3 regions of the Priestia sp. GS2 genome follow, and region 2 is predicted to be linked to each of the others. Evidence: riboswitches for the same ligand, from Rfam matches in the RefSeq annotation. Region 2 holds a riboswitch; each other region holds the start of a gene.
The links. Region 2 has a riboswitch for thiamine pyrophosphate ahead of V2145_RS14925 (acetylornithine deacetylase). Riboswitches for the same ligand answer to the same signal wherever they lie in the genome.
Positions count from the first base shown of each region.

Region 1: it holds a riboswitch for thiamine pyrophosphate, as region 2 does, so the genes downstream of both, thiC (phosphomethylpyrimidine synthase ThiC) here and V2145_RS14925 (acetylornithine deacetylase) in region 2, are expected to answer to the same signal.
Region 3: it holds a riboswitch for thiamine pyrophosphate, as region 2 does, so the genes downstream of both, tenA (thiaminase II) here and V2145_RS14925 (acetylornithine deacetylase) in region 2, are expected to answer to the same signal.

Region 1 covers NZ_JAZGJX010000001.1:3,252,867-3,255,140, reverse strand. Annotated here, with positions in the region: gene thiC (phosphomethylpyrimidine synthase ThiC) at 1-1,540, opposite strand, end outside; TPP riboswitch at 1,658-1,770, opposite strand; gene V2145_RS16465 (hypothetical protein) at 1,825-2,112, opposite strand.
Region 2 covers NZ_JAZGJX010000001.1:2,934,088-2,936,361, forward strand. Annotated here, with positions in the region: gene tenA (thiaminase II) at 1-102, opposite strand, end outside; gene V2145_RS14925 (acetylornithine deacetylase) at 99-1,379, opposite strand; TPP riboswitch at 1,488-1,589, opposite strand; gene nei (endonuclease VIII) at 1,804-2,274, opposite strand, start outside.
Region 3 covers NZ_JAZGJX010000001.1:2,029,644-2,031,917, forward strand. Annotated here, with positions in the region: gene V2145_RS10595 (sodium/glutamate symporter) at 1-230, opposite strand, end outside; TPP riboswitch at 625-723, shown strand; gene tenA (thiaminase II) at 837-1,526, shown strand; gene V2145_RS10605 (aldehyde dehydrogenase) at 1,568-2,274, opposite strand, start outside.

The DNA.
Region 1 (2,274 bases), 320 kb from region 2:
ATAAATTAAATTGGTCATGCCATCTAAACTCAAATCGAGCTTTTGAAAGTGCGTTATCACGAACTTGGGCACCTGGGTGACCTTTTGCAAGATCAGCAGCATGAGCAGCAATTTTATAGGTAATTACACCTTCGCGAACATCTTCTTTATTCGGAAGGCCTAAATGTTCTTTTGGGGTTACATAACAAAGCATTGCTGTACCAAACCACCCAATCATTGCAGCTCCAATACCAGACGTAATGTGGTCATAGCCCGGTGCTATATCAGTTGTTAGTGGTCCCAGGGTATAGAATGGTGCTTCGTGGCAAACTTCCATTTGTCGGTCAACGTTCTCTTTAATCAGATGCATTGGCACATGTCCAGGACCCTCAATCATTACTTGAACATCATGCTTCCACGCCACTGTTGTTAATTCACCAAGCGTATCAAGCTCTGCAAACTGTGCTTCATCATTGGCATCAGCAATTGAACCAGGGCGCAGTCCGTCTCCCAATGAGATGGAGATATCGTATTGCTTACAAATTTCGCAAATCTCTTCAAAGTGCGTATACAAAAAGTTTTCTTGGTGATGTGCTAAACACCATTGAGCTAAAATAGATCCGCCGCGTGAGACAATACCTGTTGTTCGCGTAGCAGTAAGTGGAATATAGCGCAATAGTACGCCCGCATGAATCGTAAAGTAATCAACACCTTGTTCGGCTTGTTCGATAAGCGTATCACGATAAACATCCCAAGATAGGTCTTCTGCTATCCCATTAACTTTCTCTAAAGCTTGATAAATAGGGACAGTGCCAACAGGAACGGGTGAATTTCGAATAATCCATTCACGTGTCTTATGAATGTCTTTACCAGTTGAAAGATCCATAATTGTATCTGCTCCCCACCTTGTAGCCCACGTCATCTTTTCAACTTCATCTTCAATTGATGAATGAACAGCAGAGTTTCCGATATTTGCATTAATCTTCACGTGAAACTTTGTTCCGATAATCATTGGTTCAACTTCTGGGTGGTTAATATTGCAGGGAATGATTGCACGCCCTGCTGCAACTTCTTCACGAATCGTTTCTGCACTCATTTGCTCACGAATTGCGATGAATTCCATTTCAGGCGTGATAATTCCTTTTTTTGCATAATGCATTTGGGTGACGATTCTGTCATCCTTTGCTTTTTGTGGTGAATAATTAATAAGGGGAAAGCTTTTCATTTCGTTCCGCTGATCGCCTTCTTTATAGCCGTTATCTCTTGCTTGAACGGTACGGCCAGCATAGGAGAAAGTATCGTTTCGTTCTGCAATCCATGGTTTGCGTAAAGGTGGCAGTCCTTTTTCTAAATCTACACTATAGGCTGGATCGGTGTATACGCCGCTTGTATCGTAAACGCGAACGGGGGTGTTTTGCTCTTCACCGCGGTCGTTTACAGTGGGGGAAAGGTGGATTTCGCGCATCGGTACTTGAATATCACTTCGAGTCCCTTGCACGTATACTTTTTTACTGTTTGGAAACGGCTGTTGCATTGAAATGATTACTTGTTCTTTAGACATACTTATTCCTCCATTATGCTAGTAGATTTTGAGAAAATAAGCTATACCGAACAAAAAAATCGGGCTCTATGTAAGAGCCCGATGGAATAGACAAAAAAGAAAACAGCATAAAACACCGTTCTTTCAAGACTACTTCCCTACGTTGGTATAACCCAAATCAGGTTCAAAGGGTTAAAGAGCACAATAACTCTTCTCTCAGTCTGTGTAATCAGACACCCCTAGTAGAAAATCATTTAATTGACGACTTCATTCTACCATCATTAGGAAAAAATGCAAGCGGTTATTTATCTTTTTGCTGCTTCAAATGCAATAACAATAGCGGTAATAATATGCATAACCATTCCCACAACTGGGATTACGCCGATAAATGATGTCACCATCCCCAAAATATTTCCGTAAGCTGAACGACCTTCTTTATGAGATAAAAATAGAGCAATTGCATGTAGGAAAAAAGCAAATACTAAAGGTCCCCATGAAAAGCTTATGATGAATGCACCACCAATTAGAGGAATACCTAAAAATGCTTCATACCCAGCCGTTAGCCATTTCATAACACGTACATTTCCGCTCATGTATAAGAGCCTCCTATTAAGTAATGTAGTAGTATATACGAACGAATTAGCTAGAAGTTTCATTTTATAGACTGACTATTAATGGGAAAAAATATAATTGATAAAATATTTAAATTTTTGTATACAAATCTGAAAAGTTTTGTTAGAATATTTTTATTCAAT
Region 2 (2,274 bases):
TTGTTCTAACGTTCCTTCTCCCATTCCTTTTACAAAAGGATGCTCATGCGTTTGCTTCCAAATCGGCTTTACTTTTTCATACAAACGTTCACTAAATTTCATTTTGCATTCTCCTTTTTTGTATGTAGCCATTCATAAATAAATTGAACCATCACTTTCGTGTAATCAAGCAATTGATTAACAGATAGCTTTTCATTAACAGAGTGAGCCTCCGTTAAGTCTCCTGGACCATAAATAGCTGTAGCTATACCTGCATCAGCTAGCCAGCCACCGTCCGTAACCGTTGGCGAAACGTTGACATGCGCTTCTTTCATTGTTACTTCTCTATGAGCACCGACTAACAAGTGAACTGCTGGATGATTTTTATCTACTTCAAATGCAGGGAAAATTTCTCCTCTATCTTCAATCATTGATGTGCCTCCCCACTTAAACGTTGGAGGATTTTCTCTTAGCCACGGATCTGCTTTTGCAACCTGTAACAGATAGTCTTCTACTTCTTTCATTACCTCTTCATATGATTCATTTGGATAATAATGAACGGTCACCCACAGCCTGCATTCGTCTGCGATAAAGGCTGCGTTGCGGCCACCTTCAATAACAGCTGGATTGATTGTATTTGTTCCAACCGGAAAACCGGGATAGCTTTTGACAACAGCCCAGTGGCGCTCAAGCTCCTGCAGTGCACCAATTAATTTCGCCATTTTTTCAATTGCACTGGCTCCTAATAAGCCGCCCCCTGCATGAATCATTTGCCTTCTTGTGGCATCATGATATGTTTGCTTACTTTTCACGGTTATCCACCCCGTAATGACTCCACCTTGACCTTGGATTTGCAGCTCACTTGTATCAACCACAATCGCAAAGTCTGCGCTGTATCCTCGCTTGCAGCATTCAAGGGTCCCAGCTTCTCCAACCTCTTCCCCGATAACCGATTGAAAGGTTAAATCCCCCGGAAATTCCATTCCAGCTTCATGTAGAAGCTTAATGGCAAACAGCGCTCCAGCGAGTCCACCTTTCATATCAGCAACGCCTCTCCCCATTATGAATCCTTCTTCAAATTTCGTTTGGAAAGGACTTATATCCCATGCTTCGCCTTCGTTGACTGCCGCAACATCAATATGTCCATTAATAATTAAACTCTGATATTCGCTTTGACTTGTTCCTTTTAACGTTCCTACAACGTTAGGGTCATTTGGGTACACGTCCCACATGTCAATTTCAAAACCATAGCTTTCCAACAGCTCTGCAATATATATCTGCGCTTCTTTTGTATTACGTGCAGGTGGTGCTGGTGTTTTATACGAGACGAGCTTGGTCAAAAGCTCAATAAGTTCATCTTGTCTAGTATCCACCTGCTCTACCACATCTGTAATGTTCATACTAATCCCCTCCCTCTAAACCACATAAAAAAGCGCTTCTTTTCATAGAAAAGAAGCGCTTGAATATACACATATATCCCTTTTACATCCTGTAAAAGTCCATAGATGTAGCACACAATACCTCTTTCCTACGCTAGTATTACCTAGTTCAGGTTATAAGGGTTAAGACCATGTCTCTCTCAGCTTCAAGAAGCACCCCTAGTGGTTTAATAATGACTATTTATTTGTAAAGCTATCTGATTATTATCTCTATTAGTTGTACCACACTACCTCATATAGTTCAATATAATTTACAGAATTCCAATTTGAACTCTACACTAACAAAAGAGCTATGTTTAACCTTATCATAGAAAATTGAGAACCCTGCTGATTATACAAGACTAGGGACAAGCTATTGGAATTAAGAGTTCCGGCTTTTGTATGCTTACTTCTTTTGGCAAGTTGGACAGTAATACAACCGCCTCGAAGCAGCAGGAATTTTTTGAATTTCCGTTCCATCTATTCGACACGCTTCTCCCTCTCGGTTAAATACCCAGTGTCGATAAGCAGAACGTTTTACTCCTTTTTCCTTTAACTTTTCAACTAAAGACAAATCGTTTGTAATCCCTCCCGTTTCATACGACTGCTTCATTAGCAAAATTGTTGCTTCCGCAGCTTTTTTAATCTGCTTTTCTGTACAATCACAAGGTCGCTTATCCGGGTGAATACCTGCTAAAAACAGGATCTCACTGCGCAAATAATTCCCAATGCCCGCTACAAAGCTCTGGTCAAGCAATAGAGACGTCCATTTTCGGCGATAAAATGCTTTGCTTGTAAAACGTTCAATTAAGTCCTCTACGCTCACTTGTTCACTTAAGATGTCTGGTCCGACTCTCGAAACAAACGGATGAGCAAG
Region 3 (2,274 bases), 900 kb from region 2:
CCAAAGATGACCGCAATTAAGATACCTGGATACGTTCCAATTTGATTAGTGAATGGAATGAGACCAATACCGTTTGGCCCTAATGCTAAGCCCAAAATTCCTGCAATAATACTCGCAGGTAAAAATAAATTTTGTACCCACCTGACCTTTGCTCGAATAATGGTACCAGCCACTAATAGAAGTGAGATGAAACCAACATCCACAAATAAATCCCATGCTGATAAATTCATTAAACAACCTCCTTAAAAAATATAATTCCTACTAAATTGACAGGACTAATTTATATTAAACTAAGCAAACTGAAAAGGCCATTTAGCTTCAGCTAAACACCTTTTTAATTTGTAGCTTAATTCTTTAATTGAGCTTGTTTAAACGTAACGAGCTTACGATTATTATAGCATGATAGTGCAGCCTTTGCACATTTCGACAGGATTCGTGACAATTTTCTTATTTTTTCATCAACTACTTCAAGCGTATAGTTACTAGTTTCATAGGTAATTTATCTCGGTTATTTTTTAAACAATATAAATATTCAGATCACTATACTTTGTTACTTTTGAATCATTCTTTCTAAACTTTTGTATAATTCTTTTTTTTATGTTAGATTAAATAGGAACACATGAAAGAATCCACTAGGGGTGCCTTTTGGCTGAGACAAGGAATCTTGATCCCTTTGAACCTGATCTGGTTTATACCAGCGTAGGGAAGTGGTACGGCGTTGTTGTGTCATACATCCACAATTGCCTTTACCACTCCATAGATAATGGGGTGTTTTTTTGTTTTTGTCCCTATTTATACGTGCTCTTCTTGTGGATTCAATTAGGGAGGAATAACAATTGTCATTTTCAGCTCAATTACGCAAGGAAGCATCTTACATTTACGATGCCATTTTTCAACATCCCTTTGTTGTAGGTATTAAGGAGGGAAAAGTTCCAAAAGAAGCTTTAATTCACTATGTAGCACAGGACTATGAGTATTTAACTGCTTTTGTTCGTATATATGGTGCGGCGTTAACAAAATGTAGTACCCGCGATGAAATGGAAGTGTTTAACAACGGTATTTCAATTGTTTTACATAGTGAAGTCCATCCCCATAATAATTTTTGTGAAGTAGCTGGCATTCGATATGAAGACATGAAGCATCAACCATTAGCACCAACAGCCAACCACTATATCAGTCACATGATGACAGTGGCACATACAGGAACACTAGGTGAAATTATTGCTGTTTTATTACCTTGTCCATGGACGTACGTTGAAATTGGGGAACGTATTGCAAACGAAAGAAACATAACACCAGATCATCCTTTTTACGAATGGATTTCCTTTTATACTAACGGAGAAATGAAAGAAACGACAAAGTGGTTTTGTGAAAAATTGGATAATCTAGCAGAAAAAGCTTCTGTTGAGGAACGTCAACGCATGAAAGAACACTTTATAAAAAGCTGTGAACTTGAGTATTTATTTTGGGACATGGCCTATAAACAAGAGCAATGGCCCCTCTCTCAAACCACTGTGCACTCATAACAAACAGGGCTTCTTATAAAGAGAAGCCCTCTCATTTAACGTTATTTTAAGAATTTTTTAATCGTTTTTAAACTTTGATTGTCAGACGGATATTTAAAAGCAAAATCAAACTTTGTCGTTTGTTTCAGAACACTTTTAAAGTGAGAAAACGTTTTAAAACTAGCTTCACCGTGATATTGACCAATTCCACTTTCTCCCACTCCTCCAAACGGAAGGTGTGGGGTTGCTAAGTGCATAATTGTATCGTTAATGCATCCACCACCAAATGAAGTTGTATTGATAATTTGCTGCTGAACGTCTTCACTTTCTGAAAACAAATATAGAGCTAACGGCTTTGCTTTTTGATGAACTGCACTTACAACCTCATCTACACTTTCGTATTCAATAAGGGGTAAAATCGGCCCGAAGATTTCTTCTTGCATCACGCTTGAATCCCATTTTACTTCATCTAAGACAGTTGGAGCAATCTGTAGCGTTTCTTCATTATAAGTACCGCCAATTACAGGTTTTCCATCTTGTAAAAACTCAATTAAACGATCGAAATGTCTCTCACTAACAATTCTGCCATAGCGCCCGCTCGTGAGTGCATCTTCACCATAAAACTGCGTTACGGCTTTTTGAAGCTCAGCAATCAGCTGAACCTTTACATCTTTATGAACTAACAGATAGTCTGGAGCAACGCACGTTTGACCAGCATTCATACTTTTACCAAACATGATGCGCTTGGCCGCAAGTTCAATATTTGCAT